DNA from 3 places in the Pradoshia sp. Z3_51 genome. Region 1 is predicted to be linked to each of the others. Evidence: predicted binding sites of a transcription regulator. Region 1 holds the regulator's gene; each other region holds the start of a gene.
What was found. The regulator LexA, encoded in region 1, represses DNA repair genes until DNA is damaged. The targets are predictions, from matches to a motif close to CGAACATATGTTCG.
Positions count from the first base shown of each region.

Region 2: the regulator LexA is predicted to act here: its motif matches at 5,792-5,805, upstream of AC4BHA_RS03355 (Y-family DNA polymerase).
Region 3: the regulator LexA is predicted to act here: its motif matches at 7,927-7,940, upstream of AC4BHA_RS14105 (YhjD family protein).

Region 1 covers NZ_JBZAJC010000017.1:17,560-27,980, reverse strand. The annotation lists gene AC4BHA_RS18365 (acyl-CoA carboxylase subunit beta) at 1-1,190, shown strand, start outside; gene AC4BHA_RS18360 (AMP-binding protein) at 1,210-3,120, shown strand; gene AC4BHA_RS18355 (2OG-Fe(II) oxygenase) at 3,344-3,994, opposite strand; gene AC4BHA_RS18350 (hypothetical protein) at 4,505-4,954, shown strand; gene AC4BHA_RS18345 (helicase-related protein) at 5,402-7,873, shown strand; gene lexA (transcriptional repressor LexA) at 8,077-8,703, opposite strand; gene yneA (cell division suppressor protein YneA) at 8,857-9,180, shown strand; gene AC4BHA_RS18330 (YneB family resolvase-like protein) at 9,250-9,900, shown strand; gene AC4BHA_RS18325 (DUF896 domain-containing protein) at 9,977-10,207, shown strand; gene tkt (transketolase) at 10,346-10,421, shown strand, end outside.
Region 2 covers NZ_JBZAJC010000001.1:698,461-708,881, reverse strand. The annotation lists gene AC4BHA_RS03385 (FAD-binding protein) at 1-1,285, shown strand, start outside; gene AC4BHA_RS03380 (SDR family NAD(P)-dependent oxidoreductase) at 1,301-2,035, shown strand; gene AC4BHA_RS03375 (GlcG/HbpS family heme-binding protein) at 2,056-2,499, shown strand; gene AC4BHA_RS03370 (FAD-dependent oxidoreductase) at 2,504-3,880, shown strand; gene AC4BHA_RS03365 (aspartate/glutamate racemase family protein) at 3,877-4,722, shown strand; gene AC4BHA_RS03360 (heme oxygenase) at 4,802-5,140, opposite strand; gene AC4BHA_RS03355 (Y-family DNA polymerase) at 5,865-7,124, shown strand; gene AC4BHA_RS03350 (YolD-like family protein) at 7,153-7,491, shown strand; gene AC4BHA_RS03345 (hypothetical protein) at 7,733-7,945, shown strand; gene AC4BHA_RS03340 (iron-sulfur cluster biosynthesis family protein) at 8,089-8,409, shown strand; gene AC4BHA_RS03335 (DUF2339 domain-containing protein) at 8,493-10,142, opposite strand.
Region 3 covers NZ_JBZAJC010000008.1:766-11,186, reverse strand. The annotation lists T-box leader at 1-116, opposite strand, end outside; gene AC4BHA_RS14150 (patatin-like phospholipase family protein) at 653-1,555, shown strand; gene AC4BHA_RS14145 (SCO family protein) at 1,722-2,315, opposite strand; gene AC4BHA_RS14140 (M48 family metallopeptidase) at 2,513-3,769, shown strand; gene AC4BHA_RS14135 (DinB family protein) at 3,899-4,435, shown strand; gene AC4BHA_RS14130 (NUDIX domain-containing protein) at 4,498-4,965, shown strand; partial or broken gene AC4BHA_RS14125 (GNAT family N-acetyltransferase) at 5,012-5,469, shown strand; gene AC4BHA_RS14120 (aminoglycoside adenylyltransferase domain-containing protein) at 5,492-6,307, shown strand; gene AC4BHA_RS14115 (IDEAL domain-containing protein) at 6,420-6,650, opposite strand; gene AC4BHA_RS14110 (competence protein ComK) at 6,909-7,505, shown strand; gene AC4BHA_RS14105 (YhjD family protein) at 7,518-7,892, opposite strand; gene AC4BHA_RS14100 (TVP38/TMEM64 family protein) at 8,106-8,717, shown strand; gene AC4BHA_RS14095 (RAxF-45 family protein) at 8,817-8,936, shown strand; gene abc-f (ribosomal protection-like ABC-F family protein) at 9,066-10,421, shown strand, end outside.

The sequences.
Region 1 (10,421 bases):
TGCTCTATTTAGTGGACTCAGCCGGTGCGAGAATAACGGATCAGGTAGAGATGTTCCCTGGTCGTCGAGGGGCAGGCAGAATTTTTTATAACCAGGTAAAACTGTCCGGAAAAATCCCGCAGATTTGTTTATTATTTGGCCCATCTGCAGCAGGCGGTGCCTATATTCCAGCATTTTGCGATATCGTTGTGATGGTGGAAGGGAATGCCTCTATGTATCTTGGTTCTCCTAGAATGGCAGAGATGGTGATTGGTGAGAAGGTCACATTGGAACAAATGGGCGGAGCGAAAATGCATTGTTCCGTATCAGGTTGCGGAGATGTTCTTGTAAGCAGTGAACAAGAGGCAATCGAATATGCACGGAAATATCTATCCTACTTCCCAGCCAATTTTGCCGAAAAAACAAAAAGCACCGAAGAAAAGCTACCTCAAGTATCAGAGAAAACAATCGCAGATCTTATCCCTCAGAATCAAAATGCACCTTTTAATATGTATGATCTCATTAATCAATTAATAGACGAGGATTCCTTTTGTGAAATTAAGAAAATGTTTGCACCTGAATTAATTACTGGCCTTGCCCGAATGGGTGGAAAACCAGTTGGAATTATTGCCAATCAGCCGCGTGTAAAGGGTGGAGTCCTTTTTCATGATTCTGCTGATAAAGCAGCCAAATTCATTAATCTATGTGATGCCTTCAATATTCCCTTGCTCTTTTTGGCCGATATACCAGGCTTTATGATTGGCACTAAAGTAGAGCAGGCAGGAATTATCAGGCATGGTGCAAAAATGATTGCTGCCATGAGTGAAGCAACCGTTCCAAAAATCTCTGTTATTGTTCGGAAAGCGTATGGAGCTGGCCTTTATGCGATGGCCGGTCCAGCCTTTGAACCAGATTGCTGTCTTGCCTTGCCGACTGCCTCGATTGCAGTTATGGGTCCAGAAGCGGCAGTAAATGCTGTGTATGCCAATAAAATTGCCGCGCTGCCGGAAGAAGAACGCCAAGGCTTCATTATGGAAAAAAGAGAAGAGTACAAGGAAGATATTAATATTTATCGCCTCGCCTCAGAAATGATCATAGATGATATTGTTGAACCTAATGATTTAAGAAGTCAATTAATCACTAGATTTAGCTTATATCAAAGTAAATATCAGGTCTTTTCATGCCGAAAACATCCGGTTTACCCGGTTTGAGGAAACGGAGGGTTCTTTCATGAGCCAAGTAGCCTGGATACCCGATCATCGTACGATTTCTAACCTGCGTCTTCATAAATGGATACAAGAACTGAGCATTAAAGACTATGACCAATTTTATGCTAAATCGATTGAAAAACCCGATTGGTATTGGGGAGAGGTCGAAAAAGAATTGGGGTTCAGTTGGAAAACACCATATAAAAAAGTAATGGATCTATCAAATGGGATTGAATTCCCGGATTGGTATGTCGGTGGAACCTGTAATATTGTGGATTCTTGTATAGAGAAATGGATATATTCTGATCATCATGCAATCGAATATGAAAATGAATTAGGACAAACAAAGAAAATCTCCTTTCCGCAATTATATGAGTGGGTGAGCCGAGTGGCAGGAGGGTTATTGGAACAGGGGATTGTACGTGGAGATAGAATAACCATCTATATGCCAATGATTCCGGAGACCATTGTAGCCATTCTGGCTGCTGCAAAAATTGGAGCAGTTGTCTCGCCTGTATTCTCCGGTTTTGCAGAGGATGCCCTAAAGACACGGGTAAACGCAGCAGGTTCCAAAATGATTATAACGGCAGAGTCCTATACTCGACGTGGTAAAAAGGTCGATATGTTAAAGACAGTTACAAATGTTTTAGATGAAATGGATACTTTGGAGAAGGTAGTTGTAGTGGGAGAGACTGGGATGTGTGGTTCATTTGTATCTTGGAATCAAATTGAAGCAACAGATCCGGTGGACACCTCTGCTGAAATGAAGAGTGATGACCCATTCATGCTCATTTATACATCAGGGACAACAGGTAAACCAAAAGGAACAGTCCACACTCATACCGGTTTCCCGATAAAGTCAGCGATTGATGCAAGAATCTCAATGGACGTGGTCAAGGGTGATAAGCTTCTCTGGATAACAGATATGGGCTGGATGATGGGACCATTCCAGTTGTTTGCCAGTTTAATGAACGGAGCTACGATCATGCTTTACGATGGGGTGCCTGACTACCCAACAGCTAATCAGATATGGAAGTTAGTTGAAAAGTGGAAAGTTACGCAATTAGGAATATCACCTACATTAATTCGTTCTCTTATGGCAAGAGCTGATGATTCAATCGGTTCTCACGATCTTTCATCTCTTAAAGTGTTTGGATCAACGGGTGAGCCTTGGAATCCGGATCCGTGGAATTGGTTGTTTGAGAGGGTTGGGAAAAAGAAAATCCCGATTATCAATTATTCAGGAGGCACCGAAATATCCGGCGGCATTTTAGGAAATGTTTTATTGAAGCCTATTGCTCCAGTTACATTTAATTCGCCGATGCCAGGTATGGATATTACGGTTTTAAATTCATCCGGTGAATCTGTCACAAACGAAGTGGGTGAGTTATGTATTCGCGCTCCTTGGGTTGGCATGACTAAAAGCTTCTGGAATGAGAAGGAAAGATACTTAGATACATACTGGAGCACCTATAAGAATACCTGGGTTCATGGGGATTGGGTGAGTACAGACGGCGTTTTTTGGGAGATTAAAGGGCGGTCTGATGATACATTGAATATAGCGGGAAAAAGAGTAGGTCCGACTGAATATGAATCCATTCTTATTAAGCATGAAGACGTGATTGAAGCGGCTGCTATCGGTATTCCGGATGAGCTTAAAGGGGAATCCTGTGTATGCTTTGCCGTTTTACAAACGAATGTAGAGGGGAATGCAGAGCTAGAAATTGAGCTTATGAAGCTTTTGGGCAATCAGCTTGGAAAAGCACTCAAGCCTTCAGCTATTTATTTCGTTAGCGACCTGCCAAAAACGAGAAACCAGAAAATTATGCGCCGAGTCATCAAATCTACCTTCCTTAACCAAGATGCAGGTGATTTATCCTCCTTAGTCAATCCGGAGATAGTACATGAAATCAATCAGATAAAAATAAAATGATAACCCTGGTGGAAGCAAGTGTGCGAATCACTTGCTGGTAAACAGCTATCTAATAGTTAAGTGTTGGCATGGATATCATCCATGCTTTTTTAATTAGTTTTATAGTTACTATAATTGGATTGTTGTATTCTTGAAAATTTAACTTGATTAAAATAATTTAATAGAATGTATCGGAACAAAAGAAAAAGCAAGGCATACATCATTGCCTCGCTTTACTGTCCTGTTAACGAATACGCTGTTTCCGAATCCATTGAGTAGCAATCCATTTTTCACCCTTGGTAACCGGGGCACCGCCATGTAAGGTCTTTTCGTTCAGAGATTCGTCTTGGTAGAAATATTCAAAGTAAACCGCCATTCCTTTTTGTGGAGCGACTGATAAATCTAGGTGAGGGAAATACGTTTCTCCGCCTTCTTCCACATCGTTTAGGTATAAGACAATTGTACTGATTCGGTTGTTTTGAGCTGCTTGACTTGTTGAAGCAAAATAATCAAAATGTGCTTTGTATTCTTGATCAGGAGTATAGCGAAGGATATGGAGATTTTCGCTATGTTCAGACGGAATGTCAGTTATTTCAGCTAGTCGTTTTTCAATGCGTAAAACGGTTTCATTTTGGGCATCTTCAATGAAAGCACCTGTACTCGTACGCATACCGTTTACTTCACGGGTTGCTCCAACGGTTGAACGTTTCATATCTTGCTTCGCTAACTCTATCAATGTATCGCATTCCTCGTCGCTTAACACGTTTCCCAATACCACAACAAGTGGTTCACCGTGACGAGCTAAGATAGGAATTCGTCTGTTCTCTGTCTCAATGAAATGACCTGTGTGGGGGAAAATAGGCGTTTCTTTTTGTGGATGAATGGTCGTTGTCATATATTGCTTCCTCTCCCATCTTTTCTCTGTTCCATTTGTTATTTTATCATGTATTTTAATAAATCCGATTAGAATTCTCATAATTATTTTTGGAAGAGTAAATTTCAAAATAATAATATATGAGTTTGAATGGGAGCAAATATTAAAAAGAATATATTCTCAAACATATCTTGAGACAAGAGAGCTCAATGGATATATAACGTTGCTGGTTGTAGTACAGGTTTTTAAGTCGTTATTAGCAAATTATGGGTGGGGGATCATTGTTATATCTGGCTTTATCAGTTTCAGACAGGAATCATTCTGGAACTACAATTTATAATCAAGGTTGATTTTCATAGAATTTAATTATTGAACTAAAAAATGAATTCTTGAAATTTATGGTAATATATATTTTGAAATGATTCGCAGTTTAGTAGAAAAAGTTATAGAGTGGAATTCAAATCATTTCAAAATAAATTTATTGATTAAAATTAAGAAATAAATTTATGGAAGTGAACGGAGGGCTTGTATATGTCGCGTATTCAATTTTTAGCATCGTCTAAGCCATTTATAATGCCTGAAGAAATAGAGAATTACCATAATAATGGAATAGATGAATTAGACATGTGTTTCTCAGTGTATGAAGCAGATAAATGGTGGTGTGATATTGTTAAACCTGTTTTATCAATGCCATACATATATGAAGTCGGAGTTCTTGGTAATCATTTTTTCGTTTATTTGGAGAAATATATGGATATTGGTGATGTTATCGAGCTTTATGAAATACCTGTTCAACAGTGGTATGAAGAATATATACAGCGTGTCCTTGAAGTTCCAGAGCCAATTATGATCAACGTTGGTAGTTACACCTACCAAAATCAATATGGATTGTTTAGGCTTAACCCTAAAAAATGGGTAGAAGAGCTTAGCCATCGAACATTATTAACTGAACGTGGTGTAACAACAATTGTGAAATATTGATAACTCTCTACTTTTAGGAGTTTCCTCTGATGGGCTCTCTTGATTATACATAAGGAAAGAAATGAAAAAGGCTTTAGTTTTGTAAACGTGGCATTTGAAGGAAAGAAACCAAAATTTTAGTTCAAGAACTTTACTATAAAAGAATAAATCAAAACTCCTCAATGAATGGGGAGTTTATTTTGTTTAATACTTTAATTTGGCTGTATATAAAGAAAATGCGCCATCAAAGCAAATAAAATGGAACAATTATGATTGATCCGGTGATATTATATGTATGATTTAAATAAAGTAATGAATCAAATGGGTCTAATATCAAAATTAAGAAAAAATACTTATAGAACATAATAATATTATGTAAACAAGATTATTAAATTTATAGATATGCGGTTAATCGTATATATTAGCCTTATAAGAGAATTTTTATGGCAGTTGAAGGAGAACGGAATAATGGACATATTGAATAAAGGGTATAAAGAAGCAGTTGAAAAAGCAAAAAATGACATTCTGAATGATATTTCCTTATATATGGAAGAAAGTGAAACAAAGCCTGCTGTTAATGATTATTTGGAAAGCAGAGAACGTTATTTGAATCAGATTTGGAATTTAGCATGGAAGAGTCGAACGCTTCAGCGGATGAATAGAACTGAAAAAATTAAATTTTTGGGGCTTCGTGGTATAGAAACAGAAGGAGCCTCCAAGAAAGCAATTAATAAAATGGTTGAACAAGAACTGAGTGGACTAAAATCCTTTGATATGAAAAGTTGGATCCAAGATTACTTTGGAGAAACAGATGAACGATGGAATGAATTATTTGAATCAGTAAAGTTAAAAAAATTGAAAGCAAATTATGAGATTACCGTTATAAAAGATGAGGCCTTAAGTATTTTGAGCAGTAACAAGCTTTATTTTTATTTAAAGCTCAGATATAAAGTGGCAAATCAATTACAAAAGGATATATCAAATGTGAAGGGGTTCAATCAAGCCCAATTTGAAACGCTCAACGACCTCTTATATTGGGGATATGATGTATACCAGGATGATTCTGTTTTTGACGAATATATTTATCAAAATCTAATCGATACCTTTGTTTACGAAACCATATACCCATTTATACTATCAGAATTGCCGAATCAGATCATAAACCAATATGAGAATTTGTTTAAAGGGTCGATTAATCATAAGTTGATCAGGCAATTGATTGGGGCTAATATTAGTGAATTTCAATGGGAATATGAAAGTGAAATAGAGCAGGAATTGATTGAGGACCTTATAGATGTTCGAAACCACCCGGACGAATTTGATATACAAATGCCGTTATACCATACTCAGCACAAAGAGAGAATTGAAAAAAGAGAACAGAAATTAGAAGAGCTGAGGAAACAGGAAGAAATAAAACAAAAGAAACTGGATGATATTTTTGGAGTTGAATACAAAACAACCGTTTATAGTAACACTAAATATATTCTGCATATAGGAGAAACAAATACCGGAAAAACCTATCAGGCGTTAAATAGATTAAGGGAAGCTGCATCTGGTATATACCTGGCACCTTTAAGGCTATTGGCACTTGAAGTATATGAAACGCTTAAAAACAACGGAATTGCCTGTGCATTAAAGACAGGTGAAGAAGAAAAGGATATTGCAAATGCCACGCATTATTCCTGCACAATTGAAATGTTTACCGAGAAAGATGAATTCGACGTCATGGTTATAGACGAAGCGCAAATGATCGCAGATAAAGATCGTGGGTTTTCTTGGTTTAGAGCTATTAATAAAGCGCGTGCTCGGGAAGTTCACATCATAGGCAGTCACAATTCGAAAAGGATGATTTTAAATCTGCTTCAGGGAAATGATATTGAAATTCATGAATACAAACGTGATATACCGCTGATTGTAGAGAAAAAACCTTTTAAGATCGAACATACCAAGGCAGGAGATGCATTGATTGTATTTTCTCGAAATAAAGTGCTTCAAACCGCTTCAAAGCTGGAGAGAAACGGCCATAAAGTAAGTGTAATCTATGGAAGTATGCCTCCTGAGACAAGAGCTAAACAAATTCAGAGGTTCATTAACAGGGAGACGCGAGTGATTGTATCTACAGATGCTATCGGGATGGGGCTCAATCTACCGATTAGGCGGGTCGTTTTTCTGGAAAATGATAAATTTGATGGCACGAGAAGGCGTTTATTAACCTCCCAGGAAGTAAAGCAGTTAGCAGGCCGTGCCGGCCGTAAAGGTATATATAATGAAGGAAGAGTGGCATTTACTGATCAAATTGGTTTAATGAAACGGTTGTTAAATGGTGAAGACCGGCCGATCAGTACATTTACAATAGCACCTACACAGGGTGTATTTGAACGTTTTAAACGTTATCACTCGAGTTTTGATCAATTCTTTGAATTATGGGATGAATTTAAAAATCCTTCCGGCACAACAAAAGCACCGCTTACTCAGGAAAAAGCTTTATATCATTTAATTCGCCATGAACAAATAGAAGGACGAATGTCGATAACTGATTTATACGGTTTTCTGCATTTACCTTTTTCAGCGAATGAGGAGAGCCTCGTTAACCAATGGCTCTATAATATGAAAGCCATTGTGGATAGAAGAGAATTGAGAGAGCCTTTAATAAAGAAAGATTCCTTGGATGAACTTGAATTATCTTATAAATCAGTAGGATTGCATTTATTGTTTTTGTATAAATTAGATCGAAGAAGTGAAACGGTCTATTGGGAGCGAGTAAGAGAAGAAATCAGTTCAGATGCACATAATCAGTTAAGAAAAGGGGTTAAAAAATATCAAACAAAGTGTCGGTCATGCAATAAGCCGTTAAGTTGGAATTATCCATTTGCTATTTGCCAGTCGTGTTATGAAGAGAGTAAACGATCAAGATACTATTACAGAGGATGGGATATATAGGACCTTCAAGCTTGCAATCATAATGGTTGCAAGCTTTTTGTATTACATAATTATATTATGTAAACAATGAGATAAATAAAAGCGTTAATCTATTTATGAAGTGGAATATGCCAATCTTTAAATGCATAAGTTTAATAGAGAAAATAGAGATAATAGATTTTAAACACATAAGTAGAACCGGCTGAAAGCCGGTCCCATCGTTCTTATTGAATATTTCTGTATAACCCGATCACTTTACCGAGGATGCTGACATTTTGTAGAATGATAGGCTCGAGCATAGAATTTTCCGGCTGCAGACGGAAATGAGTATCTTCTTTAAAGAAACGTTTTACGGTAGCTTCATCATCTTCAGTCATGGCTACGACAATTTCACCATTGTTTGCTGTATGCTGCTGGCGAACAATAACATAGTCACCGTTAAGTATTCCAGCTTCAATCATACTGTCACCCATAATTTCAAGCATAAACACATTTTCATCGGCAGGAGCCATATGCTCAGGTAGAGGGAAGTATTCTTCTATATTTTCGATAGCTGTAATAGGCTGCCCTGCAGTTACTTTCCCGATTAATGGTACATTAACTGAGTTTGTTTTTGGAATATGGTCATGTGGATCCATATCCAGGATTTCAATAGCACGCGGTTTTGTAGGATCCCGTCTGATGAGTCCTTTGCTTTCCAATCGCGCTAAGTGACCATGAACTGTGGAACTTGAAGCCAGTCCGACTGCTTCGCCAATTTCTCGAACGGAAGGTGGATAGCCCTTCGTTTTTACTTCTTCTTTAATATATAGCAAAATATCCTGTTGCCGTTTGGATAATTTAGTAGTCATCTCCCGCACCTCTTTTAGCTTTTCTTGTTTTTAGTATATCATTTCCTGTTTAACAGTACAAACATAAGTTCGTTTTTTGTGTTGACACAAAACATTTGTTCGGTTTATACTTAGTTTATATTAAACGAACATACATTCGATGGGGGTTTATTTATGAAAAAATTATGGACTTCTTATGGCTATTCCATCTTGTTTTTTATCGGTCTTTTCTTATTAATAACTACAATGATAGTAACAAATATTGAAGCACCAAAAGACGATTATCAACAAATTACGGTTAAAAAAGGAGATACAGTTTGGGATATGGCTGAACGTTTTGACGGCAGCGAAATGACACAGACTGAATTTGTCTCTTGGGTTCAGGAAAATAATGACTTGCACATTAATCATTTAAAGGAAGGGCAAACGATTGTGATTCCTGTAAAGAAAATGAACGAAAACACAGAAATGCTACACTTAGCAGATTCTGATAAATAACTATATAATCAGAAAGGTCGGGAATGTTTCCCGGCCTTATCTATATGTAAAGAAGAATGGTGAGAGAAAATGAAGGTTGGAATTTATTGCAGAGTCAGCACAGATAAAAGTTCACAGGAAACATCACTGGAAAGGCAGGAGCAGGAGTTAACAAGACTGGCTGCCATAAAAGGGTTCGAGGTTGTAATAATAGAGAAAGAACAAGCTAGTGGATATGATTTAGAACGAGAAGGCATTCTAATCTTGCTGGAAAAAATGAAAAATAGAGAAATCGAGGGTCTCTTGATTCAGGATGAAACAAGACTTGGCAGAGGAAATGCCAAGATTGCTCTATTACATTGCATCTATAAAGAAGGAGTTAAATTATATACGGTTACTCATAATGGTGAGCTTGAGGTTTCTGAAACAGATGCCATGATTTTGCAAATCATTAGTATAGTAGAGGAATATCAGCGAAAATTGCAAAACAGTAAAATCAGAAGAGGGATGAAACGAGCCATTGAAAATGGATATAAACCGCAAAGAAATTTAGCAAATCAACATCTTGGAGGCGGAAGAGAAAGGTCAGAGGTACCTTTACAAGAGGTCATTGAGCTGCGTATTAAAGGATTAACATTTGCTGAAATTACGGAGAATTTAAACAGAAAAGGCTATGATCTCTCTAAAGCCACTATTCACCGAAGATATTCAGAATATATGAAAAAGAATACTAATCAATAGTTCCTTCTTGAAAATCCAGCGGTTTTTCTATACGATGACAATATCTACTTATATTTTATATAGAAGGAGCAATACCATGCTGCCAATGCATAAAATTAAAAGAATTAATGAATTATCTAAGAAATCAAAAACAGTTGGCCTTACAAAAGAAGAAGCCACTGAACAATCTCTTCTAAGGAAAGAGTATTTGGAAACCTTTCGTACTTCAATGAGAAATACGGTTGAAGGTTTGACCATTATCGATCCAGAAGGTAAGGATGTCACACCTGAAAAAATAAAAAAATTACGTAATAAAAAATTACATTAAGGGTATAGGATAATAGGCTAGACTCCAAAAAAATAGTTTAAGGAGTGACGATTTTGTAGCATTTACCAACAAAGTCTTGTCAACCTGTTTATACTTCATTAATATAAATTAGAAGGTTAATCTGAAAGGATGTAGGCAATGTTCACAGAAAAAGATAATTTATCTATCACAGCTATTCGTACACTTTCAATCGATGCAATTGAAAAAGCTAATT
Region 2 (10,421 bases), on a different contig from region 1:
ATTTGAAAAACGAGGCGGGAATACACGGTGGACAGCAGCTTATATGCGCATGGAAAACATTGATACACCTGCTCCAAACTTCGTTGAAGACATGTTGAATTTTTCGGATCAAGCGATGGGCCGCGAATATGCAGAGACCTTACAAAGCGAAGCAGGACCGACACTGCGTTGGGTTGAATCAAAAGGGGTGGATTTTGATTTTCTGCCAACCATGTTTTTGACAGCTTCACGTCCGCGTTTACTGCCTGTTGGGGGTGGGCGTGCCATCATCGATACCCTAAGTCAGCGTGCCCGTGCTTTGGGAGTAGAAATTATTTATGAAGCAGCAGCCTGGAATTTGTCCCTAAATGATGAAGGAGCTATTAACGGAATCTTCGTACGTTCTGCAGATGGAAGCAGTATGCATTTGAAAACAAATGCTGTTGTTTTGGCTGCTGGTGGATTTCAGGGAAATAAAGAAATGATGGCCCGGTATATAGGCCATGACGCTCATAAAATACCTCCCGTATCAGAAGGAGGGCTCTTTAATAAAGGTGAAGCTATTCGAATGGCTTTAAATATTGGGGCAGCGGGGAATGGCCAATTTGATTCCTTCCACGCTGAAACGGTTGATCCACGCAGTAAACGTGAGGAAGCCGGAGTCATGTTGTTTCCGTATGCTATTTTAGTAAATCAAAATGGAGAGCGTTTTACGGATGAGGGTGTAACCACCATTGATGAACAATATGAAGAAGTGGCCCGTAAAATCTTCTATACCTGTGAAAATCATATTGCCTATATGATTACAGATCAAAAAATGTATTCGATTCCAAACTATGAAGAAGCACTTCAGACAGATATACCAGCAGTTGTCGCTGATTCTATTGAACAATTGGCCGAAAAACTAAATGTAAATTCAGAGAATCTCGTAAAAACGGTGGAGGAATTTAATAGCGCTTGTCCGGAAGGTGAATTTATCTATAACCGGTTAGATGGATTAGCAACCAATGGATTGACTTTAAATAAATCCAATTGGTCCATTCCTATCAACGAAGGTCCCTATATTGCTTACCCAGTTCATTGCTGCAATGTGTTTACAAATGGCGGATTAGCTACTGATACAGATGGAAGGGTGTTAACGGGAGATGATATTGCTATTCCGGGTTTATATGCAGTTGGTGAAACTTCAGGCGTATACTACGGGAAATATCCGGGTGGTACATCTGTGCTTCGATGTCTGGTATTTGGTCGACGGGCTGGTAAACATGCGGTCTCGTATATTTCCAGTTTCCAAACAACCCGGTAAAAAGGAGATGATTGGGTGGAATTAAAGGGAAAAGTGGCTCTTGTCACAGGTGCAAGCCGTGGAATTGGTAAAGAAACCGTCGCTTTATTGGCTTCTCGTGGCGCGGATATCGCCATCTGTGCACTGGATCAGGAAGAGTGTGAAAAAGTTGCTGATTTTATTCGTACAACCTATTCAGTAAAAGCGATAGCTGTATCTTGTGATGTAGCCAATCAAGAGGAAGTAAAAAAAGCCGTATATGAGGTTAACAAGCAATTGGGACCGATTGATATATTAATTAACAATGCAGGTGCCATGCTGCTAAAGCCATTTACAGAAACGACAACCGCAGAATGGATGAACATGTTTGATGTTAATGTACACGGACCATATTATTTCTGCCGTGAGGTTGTGGACTCGATGAAAAATCGCCAGGAAGGGATTATTATAAATATTTCTTCCATTTGGGGAACAAAAGGCGGTCCCAATCGCAGTGCATATATTTCCTCTAAGCATGCAGTTATTGGTTTTTCAAAGGCATTGGGAGAAGAATTGAAACCTTTTGGCATACGCGTTAATGCAGTTTGCCCCGGTCCGGTAGACTCACAAATGACGGATGCATTGGGGACTAACATTGATAAAACAGGCTGGCTGCAGCCGATTGATATTGCTCATGTTATAGCTGATTTAGCACTGCCAAAAAGCAAAGCTATTACCGCTACTTCGGTTGAGGCTTTTGGTGCCGGAACGCCTGTCGGTATAGCAAAATAAATAATAAAGGGGATAGGATCATGAAAGAATTTACTTATGCTTACACGCAACAAACGATTACATTGGAACTAGCCAAAGCTATGCTTGAAAAAGCAGAGGAAAAGGGAAGAGAACTGGGAATGAAATTTGCGATTTCTATTGTTGATAAAGCAGGTAATTTAAAAGCATTTTCAGCAATGGATGGAGCACCTGTATTGGCATTGGAGATTTCTCAAAACAAGGCATTTTCAGCTGCAGCATACAATCGTGCAACCCATGAGTGGTATGATCGCTTAAAAGATGATCCACCTTTAATGACAGGTTTAGTACATACCAATCGCCTGGTCGTTTTTGGCGGCGGTTATCCAATTCACGTTAATGGTGAGTGTGTAGGCGGAATAGGCGTCAGCGGCGGTCACTATACGCATGATATGCAGCTTTGTGAGGCAGGATTAAGTGTAGTCGAGGCAGTAAAGGAAGTGTAGCTTTTTGAATCAGTTTGATTTGATTATTGTTGGTGCTGGCATGGCAGGTCTTTGTGCAGCTGTTGAGGCATCAGAGCGAGGTGCCAATGTTGTCATTTTCGAAAAGCAGGCAGACATCGGTGGCAGTTCATTGCTTAGCGGTTGTTTTATGGCGTTTGCTGAAACAGAACTTCAAAGTAAGCTTGGCATAAGTGATACTACCGAGAGTTTGATGAATGATTTGTATGTTGTCGGTCAATTTAAAAATGATAAAAATCTGGTTCAGGCATATGGGAAACATCAGCTTTCCACTTATAACTGGTTAGTTTCACATGGAGTAATATTTCAAAATTGTCAGGCCGTAAGTGGCCATTCAAGCCCTCGGGGGCATACGATCATTCCTGATCAGGCCATTCAAACACTGAAAAACCATGCTTTGAATAATGGTGTTTCACTGCATGTTAATAGTCCTGTCGTACGTTTGCTAACTGAGCAACAAAAAGTAGTGGGTGTACTTTATCAACAAAATGGCGAGCAAAAGGAATGCTATACATCTAAAGGGGTCGCTTTAACCGCAGGTGGATTCTCACAAAGTGAAGATTTATTAGGAGCCTTTGCACCACAGCTTGAACACACAATCAGGTTAGGTGGAGAAGGGAACCATGGAGATGGCATTAAATTAGCAGCTTCCGTAGGTGCCTGGTTAGAGGATTTTCCATACTTAAAAGGAACATACGGCTTTCATCCGAGTTCTACTAATCAAAAGAAACGGCAGGCTCATGCCTTTTATAAAGGCGGCATCATTGTGAATGAACAGGGGAAACGATTTGTTAATGAGTCGATTTCCTACAAATTATTGGGTGATGCTGCATTGCAGCAGCCTAATCAACATACATTTCAAGTTTGGGATCAAACGGTTATGGATCAGGGTGTCGAACATGATGCGCTATATGATTTTCAATTATTGTTTAATGAAGGCTTAATTATCCAGGCTGAGACACTTGAGGAATTGGCCGAAAAAACAGGTCTCCCAAGTCAATCTCTTCACCAAACGATTGACTCATATAATAGGCATCTTATTACCAGTGATGACCCATTCGGTCGTAACACATTGACCCATACATTTGGTAAGCCACCCCCGATTCAAACCGGTCCTTTTTACGCAATGGAAACAGTGACTGCTATGCTCGCTACATATGCAGGAGTTCGTGTAAACGAGGATGCAGAAGTTTTAAATCCGTTCGGCGACCCAATTAAAGGATTATATGCAGCCGGAGAAATGGTGGGTGGCTTCCATGGAGCGGGTTATATGACAGGGAGCTCGCTCGGAAAGGCAGCTATTTTTGGACGTATTGCTGCTGAACAAGCCCTTCGAATAAAGGAAGAGGAGGTAGCGCGATGAAAATTTGGCATCAAAGCTTAACTTCCATTGAAGACATACCTGAATATCGTGATGCGGTCATACAGCATGTATCCAAAATTGCTCGACCAGATGTTGATGTCGTCTTACATGGAATGACAAAGGAGACTTATCCTGCTCAATACCCGGGGCACTATATTACCTACAACTATCTGCAAAGCCTGCATAAAGAGCAATTTATTCGAAACACATTGATTGCTGAAAGGGCAGGGTATGATGCTGTTTTTATAGCTACCATACCGGATGTCGGCTTGATTGAGGCTCGTTCATTAGTGGACATCCCGGTTATTGGCTACGGCCAGGCATCCATGCATATTGCCTCAATGCTTGGAACAAGAATAGGCATCGTGAATTTTTTAGCTCCACTGGCAGATCAGTTACGTTTTAATGCGAAGCAATATGGTCTTGAACAAAAATTGGGCCCGATTATTCAGGCGGATATTGGATTTTATGATATTTTGGAAGGATTTAAAAATCCTGAGCCGATTTTGGAGAAATTTAAAGCTGCCGCAAAAACAGCTATTGCCGAAGGGGCAGATGTCATTATTCCTGGAGAAGGTCCGATGAATATATTTTTAGCAACCCACGGTATTCATCATATTGAAGATGTCCCGATTATCGATTCATTCGGCTCGGCCATTAAAATGTGTGAATCACTTGTCGATTTGCAGAAAATTAGTGGTATGACGACTACGCGAAAAGGGTATTATCATGCAAAACCACCCGAAGAGATTGTTGAAAAACTGCGTGACTATTATCAGTTGCAAGCTATAACCAAGGAAATGGATTTTGGATTATCCGTGCGTGAGTTTGCTGCTAATTAATACAATTGAGCATGATTATATTGATAGAATATAGCATAAAAGGTCTTTCCTAAGTTTTTGGAAAGACCTTTTGCGTACATTATTTTGTTGGAGCTGCTTCTTTTACAGACGCTACTCTAAATGTAGTTTGTTGGCTTCCTAACATAGGAGAGTCCTGTTTAGCTTCATCCGGTTTGCCTTCCGGACGTTTGTGCGCTTTTTTGAAGGAGTCGCTGTTTTTCCAGGCAAGGAAGCTTTCTTCATCCTCCCAGTACATATTGACGCTCATCTCATCATATTCTGTCAGGCCCTCTGTAAGTAAAACCTCTACTTTAACAAATCCTTTAAATTTATCTAATTCGTTACCGGAAGTGAAACGGCCTGCCATTTTTTCTGCGAAACCTGGTTTGGTTTTAATTTTGTTTTGAACAACAATCATGTGATCATTCTCCTTTTATTTTTATTTTTCTGGAAAATATATCAGATTACTTCTTTGAAAATCACTCTTACACTGCTATTATATATCTTTTTCGAAGATTTTGAATTCATTATGCTTTAGGATTTGCTAATCATGGCTCTATCATATTTTTTCTATATGATTGAAAAGCATTGCATGATGAAATAACCAACATAGTTCGTTCATCCTTCTATATAACCCTTCAAATAGATTAGTAATCAATTTTTCTATTATTTTTTGCAAAAAGATCTTAAATTAAGAGTTTTCGAGACTTACGAGTCAAAATTTGAGTGACTAAATGACTGTATAAGCTAGATTAGTCTAGTAATCCAGCCGATTTTCGCAGGAATTGAGCGGAAATTGATATTAATTGAGCGGAATTCCATATAATCGAGCGGAAATGGAGTGGAATTGAGCGATTTTCGTAATAATTGAACGAAACTCAACATAATTGCTCTAATTTACTTATTTATGAGCGAATTGAAAAGGAGAAAAGTGAAAATAATAGTAGATGAAGCGACTGTTTTTAAAACGTTTTCGTAAATTTTTATGGTGAACTATGTCCGTTGTCTTAAAGTATTTGCACGCTTGCATGGACTTATACATAAATTGTAAATAATTTTCCATTGAACACGAACGTATATTCGCTTATCATTAAGAATATAATAAAGACGAACATACATTCTATTTAAAAGAAGGTTTTTACATGATTGATTACAGTACTTTACCGCATCATTATGTTATGTGCGTGGATATGAAAAGTTTTTTTGCCAGCTGTTCAGCGGTGATGATGGGACTGGATCCGCTTGAATGTTATTTGGCTGTGGTGAGTGACACGGAACGGAGCGGCAGTGTGGTGCTGGCTTCATCGCCCAAAATGAAGAAAGAGTTTGGCATCAAGACGGGCTCAAGATTGTTTGAGATTCCGGATGATCCGCGCATTATAAAGGTTAATCCTAATATGGCTACGTATTTGCGTATCTCTACTGAAATCAGCCGTTTATTCAATCGATATGTACCTAAAAGCGCAATTCATACGTACAGTGTGGATGAAAGCTTCTTAAAGGTGGATGGGACGACTCGTCTATGGGGAGATATCGTAGAAATTGCTGAAAAAATCCAAGATGAAATCGATCGGGAATTCCAGCTTCCATGCGCGATTGGGATCGGTCCGAATATGCTGCTTGCTAAGCTGTGTCTTGATTTAGAAGCCAAGAAAAAAGGAATTGCCCAATGGACCTATGAGGATGTACCAGAAAAATTATGGCCCTTATCCCCCTTGAGCGAAATGTGGGGAATCGGAAAGCCGATGGAAAAGAAACTGAATGGAATGGGGATTTTTTCAATCGGTCAATTGGCGCGTTATGATCTGGAGACGCTTGAAAAGAAGTTTGGGATAATGGGCAATCAATTGTACCACCATGCCTGGGGTGTTGATTTATCGGATATCGGTGCTCCGATTATGGAAGGACAAATCAGCTTTGGAAAAGGCCAGGTATTACTGCGTGATTATAAAAAGCCTGAGGAAATCAAGCATGTCATTCTGGAAATGAGTGAGGAAGTAGCAAGAAGAACACGTGCAAGCGGGATGGCGGGCAGAACCGTCAGCTTGGGAATTTATTATAGCCAGGATGAATTTGGAGGCGGATTTCATCGCTCTATGACAAGAGAAACGCCGACCAATATTACGATGGATATTTATGAAATGTGTTTAACCTTGTTTGAACGGTTTTATACAGGCAAAACAGTTAGGAAAATTTCTATTACACTTTCGAATGTTATCCCCGATCGAGAGATGCAAATCAGTCTATTTGACCAGGATAGCTGGCGCAAACGCGAACTTGGCTTTGTGATGGATCGAATGCGTAAAAAATTTGGATCGAATGCGATTTTACGTGCCGTGTCGTATACAGAGGCAGGAACGGCCAAGCATCGAAGTACGTTGGTTGGAGGACATAGAGCATAACAGACAAGTGAAATGGAGGCTGCAGGGAATGATTCGAGATCGCGGAAAAATAAAATGGACATCAATGATGCTTCCTGAACACGTAACAATGCTTAGAGCATGGGCACATGAGGACAGCTATGAAACAAGGAATGAGCTTGATGAACAGCAAGTGGAAGCGATGAATACGATAATTATGGAGGCTTTGGAATATGGGAAGCCTGTGATGATCCGCTATTACCGTACAGCCAGTCGCCGGTACGGTACGGTGGAAGGACATATTCATTATTGCAATGAACAGGCTCAAAAGCTTCATATCGTTGATGAGGACGGAGATGTTTGTTTTGTATTTTATCAGGAAATTATGGACGTACAATTGAAAAATTGATGGCCTGCAATTTGCTATAAGCTTATGCATATGTTGGTTATGGCTCTTCTTTTTTGTTCTAAATAAACTTTACTACCCAATTTTGAGGACATGAAAACGCAAATATTAGACAAAATTCCACAAAAAGTTTACTATGTATATAGACCTAGAAGTAAGAAATATACAGATAATGAATTTTTAACATCGATTTCAGTTCTGATAACTTTGCCATGGGATATCAAAACAAAAGGGGTAAAGAAAAATGGAAAAAGAAAAATATAGCACGATTTATCAAGCACCTTATGGATTAGTTATAGGAGAGTTAAAAAAAGAAATGACTAAAGAAGATGCTGTAGCATTAGGGCAAAAATATTGCTCAGAGAATGGTTTCAGTTATAAAGGTACGTATACTGGCGATGAAGCAGTGGCGGCTTTACAAAGTTTGATACAAAAACATACGAGAGCAGTTCATTAAGCTGAACGTTCATTTTTAAGACATAGAGGCAGTGTTCATTGAATGCTGCTTTTTTTATTTCAGATTTAATTATTAACAGGTTTGCGGGTTAAGTGAAATCGGGAACCTATGAGATAAATAGAGAGAAAGCATGGTGGACAACAGTGGAAATTACATGGACAGACGCAGCATTAGAAAAGGTAAAAGACAAGCTGACAGATCAAGAAGGCGTATTTTGTTTGAAGTATGAAACAGAAGGCTGTGGCTGCGTAGTAAGCGGTGTAACCAATTTATATTTTGTTAAAGAAACTACTTCTCAAGAAGTAAAATGGGAAACCAATGCCTATCCTGTATGGTTAAATAAATATCATGAAATCTTTTTAGATGAAAAGCTTATTATTGATTATTCCAGCAGTACAAATAGCTATCAGCTGAAAAGCCCTAATCAGTATTTAAATCCAATGATGAATGTCATCTTTCAATAGGCTCTATAAGGAGAAAATTCAAAAGGTTCAGTCAGAAATTTTGACTGAACCTTTTTTTAAACGAAAGCAAAGGGAAATCCCACTCATTTTTTTGTATAAAACACCTTAGAAATAAGCAGCCCAATTACGCCAAGTATGATGAATAATATTGCTTTCCAAACTACATCTATACCTGATAGGTCGTAGAAAGTAACTTTTAATAGCGTAATAAACAGGAATATTAAGCCGATGTTTTTCCAAACTTTTTCTTTAAAGTAACTAAATAACCCGTATGTTACTCCAACGATAATGATCCAAGATAATGACAAACCGATATTCTTAATCATTAAAGAAGAATCATCTGTGAAATAGTATGCCATTTTGCTTATAAATATGATCAGTAATACTTCTATTATATAGGGTAAAGTAGATTTCATTATATTTCTGTCGATGATTTTTGTTATTGTTTCTTTTATATAGAGAACAAAGAAGAAGCTGATTATGATCATCCATACAACAACAGTTTCTAGTGATAGCATGTATCCCGGCTTGTCGAATAATTGTACCAATACGGATAAGAGCAGTATTATGCTAGCTATTGTCCCTAATATACTCTTCCTTATTTGAGCAAAATAGTAAACTAGTACGGCTTGCATGGTAAAGAGGATTAATTTTGATGATGGATCAATCACTATATCGTTTAGCAGTATAAATATGTAGAACATCGAAATAACAAAGAAAATGTTTTTTAGTTCAGTGTGACTTTTATTTTTCACGTAACTAAGCAAAGAGTATACGATGGCCATTATTGAATAGAACGTGTATTGGTAGCTTGCTGTATGATCAAACACATCAACGCCGATTAAGAGCATGAATAATGAACCGATCGTGATAGCTGGAATATACATATTTTTAACAAATATGTTGTTTGTTTTAAATGTTAAATAAATAATAAAGAAATGCTGAATAGCGATTGTGAGGAACGTTAAGGTTGAAATTTCCCCACTGCCTACTAATCCAAAAAATAATACAGTGAACATAAATGCATAGTTTGCCACATTCCAAGTGATTTTATATTGCCCTCTAAGAGATTCTAGTATTAATCCTATAAATACAGCAGTTTCGTATATATAAAATACATATTCATTCCCTTTGTCTCCTGCAAATAGGAAAGGGTAAAAATAAGCACCTACTCCTATAATGGTAAGCAAGGATTGAGATTTGTATTTTCTCGATAGATAAACTCCTATATATATTCCGAGCGCTAATAAACATACAGTCACATAGAATGGGATAATGTGGTACAAAACATTACCGGAGAAGACAGATATAAGATAAACAATTATACTTCCGCCTAACAATACTATTCCTAACGTATTCTTTGCCTTTTTATATTGCTTTTCTCCAATGATATATAAGAATCCAGCTAATAAGAAACCAACTATTACACGAACCACGGGATTTATCCATCCGTTTTCAGATGCTGCCATAAAAGCCCAAATAACTCCTAAAATAAAAACGAATATAAATATTCTAGGTAACCAAGTTGAGATCATAGATTCAAAGCTGATTAATTCTTTTTCTGGTTTTATTTCAGGTTTTTTGATATTTCTTTTTATCTCAACTTTTTCACTTTTGTTTTCCACATTAAGATTAACTTCATTATGTATGGTTCTTAACTCTTTTTTTAACTCCACTAACTCTTCTTCCATATATCTTATTCGTTTGGATAAATCATAAATTTTATCGTCCAACCATTCCGCCTCTTCTCTGTTTAATCATTTACACACCTCTAAACTCAGAATTTTCAGTATCTCATTTCCCTTATTATACCAGTATTTTTTCTGTAAACATATGCTAAAAGGAGGTGGGTATTAATAATTCAATCTTTATGTTATTTACGTTTCGAATCCTAATATGTTTATTTAAATTTTCCCTTTTTCACTAAATAGGTCTAAGAGTATGGAAAAAACAACTTTAAATATTCAGATTATTGTGTTAGTGTTAATCATCTTTAAAATGGAATTTTATAG
Region 3 (10,421 bases), on a different contig from region 1:
ATATCCTATACGAAGCTCCGAGACTTGGTTCGGCGGGCTATTACATCCTCCATTCTCAGCTACTGGAGTTCTCTGTTATGCTTAAGCGCGCTTACTCTTCTCTTCATCGCTTTTTCCTTATTATGGATTTATAACATTATATATTGTTTTGGATAATATGGAAATACTAAAATAAAAATGGGGATGTACTTCCTGATTTATAATTTTGTATTTACTAAGATTGAAATAGTATTTTTTTCAGTCACCACTTTGGCAGTCATTACAGTTAGAAAAATATATATTATTTGCCTTATAATAAATGTAAAGGGTCATAGCATAACTTCCTTGTTGAGGATTAGTTGTTCAACTTATTTAGTGGTATCAATAGATATATCAACAACGTCCTTGTATTATGGTGTTATGTGACCGGATTGTAGTGGAAGAATAAGTTTATTACTATCCTACCATTTAAATAGAATGTAAGAGCTGTCCTCTTATTAGCCATACTTCCCTGGCTTTCGGGACAGCTCCTTTTTACTAGGAAAAATAGTATAGATTAACCAGCGTTATAGAAGTTTTGATACGTTACAATTGATTGTGGATGAAGAGAGGCTTATGGCTTAAACAACATCTATAAACATCTATAATGAGCATGAATAAAGGAGACTTTTTGATGATTCCTATCAATATAAAAAATACGAGCTTGATCTTAGAGGGCGGAACATTCCGCATGGTATATACAGCGGGTGTCTTAGACGGTTTTTTAGAGAAAGAGATGATGTTTCCTTACATATTGGGAATCTCTGCGGGTGCTATTAGTGCTTGTTCCTATATTTCTGAGCAAAAAAACAGGACGATTCGCTTTATATCTACTTACCGGAATGATAAGCGCTATGTCGGAGTGCGCAATTTTCTAACGGAGCGAAGTCTGTTTGGGCTGACGTTTGCCTATGATACGGTTCCTAATCAGTTGGATTTCTTTGATTGGGAGACATATCAAAACTATCAAGGTCAAGTTTTGTTTGGCGTGACAAATGCCTATACCGGACAGGTAGAATACATGGATGGTAAAACAATGGACAAAGGGGCTACAATTTTGCGGGCCACATGTGCTATTCCAGTCCTGTTTCCTGAAATTAAAATAAATAATGTTCCTTATTATGATGGAGGATTAGCTGATTCGGTACCAATCCAAAAGGCGATAGCAGATGGCTATGAAAAGCATGTCATCATCTTGACCAGGCCGCCGGGCTACAGGAAGAAGCTCGACAGTCAGACAAAATGGGCAGTGAAACTATTGCGTAAGAAATATCCGCAACTGGTTCAAGCCATGGAGAACCGTGCACATCATTATAATCAAACCATGGATTTGATAGAAAAGCTGGAGCAAGAAGGGAAAGCATTCGTTTATCGACCGCCGTTTGAACTTAAGAGTTTTGAAAAAAACACAGAGATTATGTGGAAATCACATAATAAAGGGTTAGAACAATTTCATGACCGAAATCAGGAATTACTAGATTTTCTTGGAGCTGATTATGCAGGCTGCAAAGCTGAAGCTTCTCTCATGGAAATTTAGGTTTCTCTAATTGTGCGAGGGATAGTATTTCCGCATAAGAACAAGACTGTCAATGGACAGTCTTTTCTTATACTCTTAGAGTGGATGGAGAAGGTTGATTGGTTTGATAATTAAAAGAGCTGTCTTTTTTTGCCTACACCTTTATATACAAATCTTCTGGAATCAGCTACATCTTTTCAGCATTCTTAACAATTTTCTTGTAAACTTCTTCTCGGTCAAAATCCTTTTCTCCCATTCCAAATACTTCAATGACACGGTTTTTTTCATTAATAAGATAAGTGGCATTTGTGTGGATTAGGAATCCTGAACCGGGGTCTTTATATTGGAAACGGAATGCATCTGCGAGCTTTCTTGTATCCTCTGCATCTCCACGCAATACATACCATCCGTCTGCAGCAGTTGTTTTAAAGGTCTCACCGTACTCTTTCATAATCGGGAGTGTATCCCGAGCTGGATCAATTGTGACTGTCAGGAATTCGACTTTATCGCCAAACAGACCGTCTTTCACAAGCCGATCGCGTATATCGACCATTTGATAGGTTGTATTTGGACAGACATCAGGACAGTTTGTATACATAAATTCCAATAGGCGTATTTTTTGTGGAATTTCCTTGAATGAATAATCCGTACCGGTAGTGGATTCCATTGTAACTTCATTAGGAAACTCCATTTGTGACTGCCTATAACCAGTGAAGTAGTATATACCAGCACCGATACTTAAAATTAATAAGATAGTAAAACCTATATATAACTTTTTCATATCGTTTAACAGTTCCCCTCTGTTTGTTATTCCTCCCCTATTTTACCATTATATAGATAGTGGTTATGGTAAAGTTGTTGGAAACTTGTGAGAAATGAGTGTCTATTTTGTGTCGTATGGAGAAAGAATGAATTAAGGTTCTAACTTGTACAAATGCCGGTAAACTATATAGATGGAATGTTTGAGGAGGGGTATATTTGCGGAGAAAATGGATTTTAATCATATTAGGCCTATTTCTAATTTATGCATTGGCGATATATGTTTATCTTTTTCATGGTGCCAATACAGCTATTCCTGAATCGATGAGGGGAACCAATGCAGATCCCTCTACGTTTATGAATAAGGAATTGTTAGAAAAGAGTGAAACGTATTCTAAAATACGAAACTTTTTCTTTTTTATCAGTACACCGCTTGAGTGGCTATTCTATGCGATTGTTCTGATATCTGGATTGTCCAAAGGGCTAGAGAAATGGGGGAAGCAATCCTGGAAAAGACATTCCGTTCAAATTAGCGCCTATGTCTTTTGGCTTTCACTCCTTTTATTTATTGTCTTCCTGCCGCTTTCATACATTCGATATAAAATATCGCTTGCCTATGGCATATCCTCTCAGGTTTTCTCCTCCTGGATGAAGGATAATTTTATTGAGTTTTGGGTGGATCTAGGAATGACATTAATTGTTGTTCTTGTCTTGTATTGGCTCATTCGGAAAAGTCCCGCTCGCTGGTGGCTGTATAGCTGGCTTTTATGCATTCCATTCACGATATTCGTCATGTTTATTCAGCCGGTTGTCATCGATCCGCTTTACAATGATTTTTACCCACTGAAAGATAAAGTATTGGAAGAACAAATCCTTGATTTGGCAGCAAAAGCCAATATTCCGGCTGAGCATGTGTATGAAGTAAATATGTCAGAGAAAACCAATTCTTTAAATGCTTATGTAACAGGGGTTGGCTCAAATTCCAGAATTGTACTCTGGGACACCACATTGAACAGCCTAGAGGATGATGAGATTTTATTTATCATGGCTCATGAAATGGCTCATTATGTGGAAAAACATATATACCTCGGTATTGCCGGGTATTTGGTTCTCATGTTGGTTGGTTTATGGCTGACAGATAAATGGATGAAAAGAGCCATACGGAACAGAGGGGAATTGTATCACTTAGAATCCATGAGTGATGTTCGGTCATTGCCGCTCTTTTTACTGATTACGTCCATTCTGTTGTTCGCAGCAAGTCCCGTTACAAATTATGTATCCCGTGTGCAGGAAACAAGAGCAGACACCTATGCATTAAACATGACCGATAATCCTGAAGCAGCTATTTCCTCCTTTCAGAAACTTTCTGAAAAGGGGCTAAGCCAAGTGAATCCGCCTTTACTGATTAAAATATTCCGGAACAGTCATCCAACCATGCTTGAACGGATTGAAATGGCAGAGAAGTATAAAAAATAAAAAGTTATAATGAATAAAATGAAGAGCCCTTCGTTAGACGGAGTGGCTCTGTTTTTGCTATCGTGCAATAAAGGAATTTAAGCAATGAAGGTGGAATAAATAGAGGAAATACATAAAAGGAGAGGGAATATGCGAAAACAATTAAAACAAAATGAATATGCTCCTTATTATCAACCATATGTAGAATTAGTTCCGGAAGGTGATTTGATCCAAATTTTATCCGAACAAATAAAACAGACGATTGCCAATCTGGAAAAAACAACTGATACTCAGGCGGAATTCCGTTATGCCGAAGGAAAATGGAGTATCAAGGAAGTTATTGGGCATATGATTGATACAGAGAGAATCATGGCATACAGGCTTCTTGCAATCGCGCGAGGAGAACGCAGAAACTTGCCAGGTTTTAATGAAGAAGAATATGTTCAGCAAGCATCCTTTACAAAACAAACAGTAGAAGAGCTCCTACAAAACTTTTCTATCGTCCGTCAGTCAACGATTATATTATTAAAAAGTCTCCGCAGTGAAGAGTGGCTGCGCCGAGGCACAGCTAATGATTGCGATATAACGGTTCGGGCTCTGGCTGTTATCATTGCCGGGCATGAATTACATCATCGCAGTATCATCAGTGAACGATATATGAACGCTGACTCAATTCCAAATCAATAACCATATGAGCTGGATTTTCAGCTCTTTTTGTAATTTAAAATACATAGATAAAGGGATGAACGATGATGCCGATTCGAAATTCTGCTAAAGCCATTATTATTCAGGATGATCAATTACTTGCGATAAAAAAAGAAGATCAGGAAGGTGTCTATTATATATTGCCTGGTGGCGGGCAAGAGCATGGAGAAACCTTTCATCAAGCGTTAATAAGAGAATGTATAGAAGAAATAGGACAGGAGGTTGAAATTAGTGATTTAATCCTGATTCGTGAATATATCGGACAAAATCATGAACATGCTGCTTTTGATATGGAAACCCATCAAATTGAATATATGTTTTTATGTACGATTAAAGGAAGGAATACAGTGATTCAAAATGGACTAAATCCTGATGAGGGACAAATCGGAGTAGAATGGCTGCCGTTAAGTGATTTATTAGCATACAGACTCTATCCTCAAGCAATGAGAAAACAGGTAATCAACTATCACAAAGGTGATAAGGTTCCCGTCTATTTAGGAGACATAAATTAAAGATTTGTATATTCTTTTGGGGGCGTCAAAGGTGAGGGATGATTGAATGAAGATTAAATTGGATGATTTAAGAGGAACTGAAGTGGCTGCTTTAATTAGTAGCCATCTTTACAGTATGGCCGAGCATTCTCCACCTGAGAGTATACATGCTTTAAATCTGGAAGAGTTGAAAAAAACAAATATCACGGTTTGGAGTGTCTGGGAGAATGAGGAGTTAGTTGGCTGTGGGGCCCTGAAAGAACTTGATATGACTCATGGAGAGATTAAATCGATGAAAACTTCACTGAATCATTTAAGAAAAGGGGTAGCTAGAAAGCTGCTAGAGGACATTATCAATATAGCGAAGGAACGTAACTATAAGAAACTAAGTCTGGAAACCGGATCAATGGCTGCCTTTAAACCAGCCCAAAGGCTTTAGAGAGTGTTGGATTTCAATATTGTAAGCCGTTTGCAGATTACAAAGAGAACCCGAACAGTGTGTTTATGACAATAGAATTATACTAACTATAGTAATAGAGGGATAGGTATGTTGAAAATACCAAAAATCGTAGAAACTATTTTGAATGAATACGAAGGATTATTCAATGAATATCTGCCAAATGAGTTGGAGGGCTTGTATTTACATGGCTCCATTGCACTGGATGCCTTTGAAAAAGGTAAAAGTGATATCGATTTTATTTCTGTCACAAGTCGGCATTTCACAGAAGATGAAGCTGGTATTCTCTCAAAGATTCATAGAATGATCGCTCAAAAATATAAGACTCCAGAGATGGACGGTGTCTATATTACTTGGGGAGACTTAGGGAAAGTGAACAATAATCATCAAAATCATTTTTATTATAATAGCGGAAATTTAAGCTTTGGCCCCTATTTTAATTTCAATCCTGTGACATGGACACTTTTTGCTAAAAAAGGAATTACTGTTCTTGGGCCTGCTTCCTCGGATTTTGAACTGGAATTCCGCTCGAAACAATTACAATCCTATGTATTCGCGAATATGAATACATACTGGGGCGATCGAGTTCAGTGGTTGGAATCCTCATTCGATGAATTGCTGAACATGCCTGCTCACGATATACGGGAGGAAATAGAATGGACAGTTCTTGGGCTGCTTTGTCAATACTATACGTTAGCGGAAGACGATATCATTTCCAAGACAGGGGCAGGGAGATATGGTTTAAGCCATATGCCAAAAGAGTATCATCAGATTATTAATGAAGCTGTTCTTGCTCGCACAACTGATAAGGAGACTTTATATAGTTCAAACAAGGAACGTTTGGATTCGACCCTAACATTTTCAAAGTATTTGATTAAATACTGTCAACGTTTTCATTTTATTTAGGGAAATACCGTGATTAAAGAGTGAAAACAAGAAAATCACAGGGCGGGATTAAATGATCCTCGCTCTGTGATTTTGTTTATACACCGTATTTATTCGTTACAAGTTGTTTGAATTAATTCCCAAAGTTTTTCTCCAATTCAATTAGCTCGGCGGAAAGTTTCATAAATGCTTCTTTGTCCTTATTGTCCAAGGCATGATCGATTTCTTCTTTCAGTTTCCTATGTGCATGGGTTAGTTGAGCTTCGTAAATCATCATATCCATCAGTAGATCTTCCATGGTCCCCTGGTCAACAGTCACATCAACAGCTTTTACGATATCTGTATTTGCTTTTTCGTGATTCATGGATATCCCCCCGTTGCTTTTTTTTATTATAAGTCAGATGAAAAGAAAAATCAACTAAATATTTAAATTATTCAGAAAATTTACTTTGGTAGTTTGAAATAGTTATTTATCATATACCCAGAATATAAAATGAATTAACCGTAACAATCATGGGGGTTCTGGGTTAAAATTGAAATTTTGGTGAATAAACCAATTATTTTAAAATATTATGTTATATTGAAATTGTAGTTTAATTGCAGGATTTATAAGGAGGAAGCTATGGAAAAGAACGTGATTACCAGGAGAGAGGATTACGAAATAAGTCCATTTACATTTGCTGTTGTTCCAGTAGAATACGGATCGAAAACGTATTCTAAAGTGATTGAATTTGATGAAGAAATTTTAGTACCTTTTAGGCCATCGGAAGTAGTAAAATCCAGCTGTGATTATTTTGGGGCTGATTATCCTGGGAGGTGCCAGTCGACGAAAAAGCTCCTCGGTATCTCGCATAAAGTGCCGATATCGTTAGAACCGGCTAATCGATTATTCTTTTTTCCTACTACATCTCCTGCAAAAGAATCATGTATTTGGCTTTCTTATGAACACATTGTATCCAGAGTTAAGATTGACGCGACTAAAACCCAAATTAATTTTCATAATAAGCAATCTATCGTTGTTCCAGTTTCATATAGTATCATTGAAAACCAGATGCTCAGAACTGCAATGCTGAAGTCGAAGCTGCTTCAAACCTTAGCAGAGACGGAGCGAAAGACACATTATTTATATAACGCCATGCAAGTTAATGATAGGAATTCGGATTTCCAAGCAAAGCATGGTTTAATGCATTCATCAAATAGTTATAAGGAAGGTCGATGAAACTTATTGCTGTTAATTTTTCAGTTGGTCAGTCCACTGCTTCAAAAAATAATACTCCAGTAATTCCTGTACTTTATTTCGAATACGGGGATTGAAATAATTATGGTATTCCTCATAGCCTTTATACAGAAATAAAAAGGAGGTGAATGATTCGTCTCTTTTTGTTTCTTCCACTTTGAGTTGATGTGTCCTCATATAGTGGCTTGCTTGCTTCAATTCTGCTTGGACCTGTTTCATGGTTTCATCAATTAATAATATGTATGGTTGTTTTAATTTAAGGGGCGATGCTTTTACCACTTGAAGGTCTCGGGCAAGTACGGTGAGGACCATGGGTAGATAGATCGCTTTTTCCATTATATTGCGCTCTTCTGTAGGGATGCGGGTCATGTAAATCGCGTCCTTTCAATGTCTGTAAAAAAAACGAACGTATGTTCCTATATAGAATAATCGCTTTTCACATTTTTGACAAGTTTATTTTCTAACTAATTCTCTCCTTACAGCAATCTGATATAATAGGGGTAAGGATTGTTTCAATCTAATGTATATGGGGATATTTATATAGTATGGACTGAATTTGTTATTTGTTTGTGAGGAGAGACTATGGATCTTAATTGGTTAACAGAATGGCTAACATTGGAGCATTTAGCCGAATTAATAAGTGATTATAGAAACTTAGGTCCCATTCCGGGATTGTTGCTCCCGTTTGTTGAAGCGTTCCTTCCTTTTTTGCCTTTGTTTGTTTTTGTGACGGCTAATGCCAATGCTTTTGGCTTATGGATTGGATTTCTTCTCTCCTGGACAGGTGCTGTCGCTGGTGCGATGGTTGTGTTTTATTTGTCCAGAAAATATGGAAAGAAAAAAGCCCTTTCATTTTTACATAGACATTCGGCTGTGCAAAAAGCGATGCTCTGGATCAATCATCATGGATTTGGCCCGTTGTTTATCTTGCTTTGTTTCCCATTCACTCCTTCCGCGATCGTAAATATAGTTTGCGGATTATCTGACATTAGTCCAAAACAATATATGCTTGCTGTCTTTGCAGGGAAATTGGTCATGATCTTTACTATTAGTTATATTGGCCATGACATTATGTCTTTAATTCGCGAACCAGTAAAAAGTATTATTGTTGGTATCGTCATTTTCCTTTTATGGCTAGTAGGCAAACAAGTAGAAATCCGTTTGAATCGGGTGGAACAGAAGGACCATTCGTAGAATGGAAGGATATCTGTGAAGAGTGAAAAAAGCAGTTGTTAATAGTTGACTGAAAGTTTATAATTATAACTAAATTATTCCATTAAAGGAGGTGTAGAGATGAATCGTTCTGTGAAGGTATGTTTGCAATGGCTTGAAAACTTGTCATTGATCCGTGCCATTTTTCATGTGCAATTTCGCCAAGGGGGTAGTCTGCCCTTTTCAGGAAATTTCATATGAAAAAGAACGATAATAAGTCTCTATACCCTTGATAAAATAGGAATTCAAAAGCCATGGGGAAGTCTTATATCGACTTTCCTATGGCTTTTTTTCATGTACAGGGTATGAGCATGAGAGGGGTTCATACACATGATTGTATGCAGTGTACAGCAAATTGAAAAAAACTATGGCGGAACAAAGCTATTTGAAAATATTACGTTTGAGATCAAGGAAGGAGAACGAGTTGGATTCGTCGGTCGGAATGGCTGTGGGAAATCAACAATTCTAAAAATGATAGCAGGCGTCGAAACAATTGATGAGGGGGCTATTCACATTAAAAAGGGTGCAGCAATAGGCTTGCTGTCACAAATCCCTGACTTTACTGACGGCATCACGGTATATGAATGCTTGCAATCTGCTTTTGGCCATATGATTGAGCTGAAGGAGAGACTGGATAAATTAGAACATAGTATGGCTACTGAGACCAATGATAGCTCATTGGCTCGCAGTATAGAACAGTATGGAGAAGTTCAGGAGCAGTTTGAACGGCTTGGTGGCTATGAGATGGATAGCACGATTATGAAGATAGCCAATGGGCTGATGCTCGATTTGATGCTCGATAAACGTTTTGTTTCCTTAAGCGGAGGTGAGAAAACAAAAGTTTGTTTAGGAGTGCTGCTTCTGCAAAAGCCAGATCTCCTATTGTTGGATGAACCAACCAATCACCTGGATATTGGTGCAGTTGAATGGCTTGAAGGATTCCTCGAAGACTATGATGGGACAGTTCTGATTGTCTCGCATGATCGATTTTTCCTGGATCGAACAGTTAAGAGGATTTTAGATTTGGACGATGGAGAGGTATTCGTATACGAAGGAAACTACTCTGAATTCGTGCAAGCAAAAGAAAAGCGGCTTTTGGAAGAATTTAATCAATATAAGGAACAGCAGAAGAAAATCAAAAAAATGAAGGAAGCGATAAAACGATTGCGGGAATGGGCCAATCAGGCGAATCCACCGAGTGAAGGATTGCATAAACGTGCCCGCAATATGGAACGTGCCTTAGAGAGAATGGAGAAAATTAAACGGCCCATTTTAGAAAGACGTAAAATGGACCTAGACTTCGACCAATCTGAGCGAAGCGGTAAAGATGTCCTGCAGCTTCATGGAATTACGAAGCGATTTGGTACGCAAACACTGTTTGAGAATATGAACCTGCTTGTTCAATACGGTGAACGAATTGCGATTGTTGGTGCTAACGGCACCGGGAAATCAACCATTCTTAAACTGGTTCTGAATGAGTTTACACCTGACGTTGGAGAGGTCAAACTGGGCAGCAATGTGAAGATTGGATACTTGTCTCAACAGCTATTTCAAGAAGGAAAAGACATGACCGTTTTGGAGGCCTTCCGCCAAGAGGTCCATGTTACAGAAGGGGAAGCCCGTCATATTCTGGCCCGGTTCCTTTTCTATGGTTTTCAAGTCTTTCAAAAGGTAGAAAAATTAAGC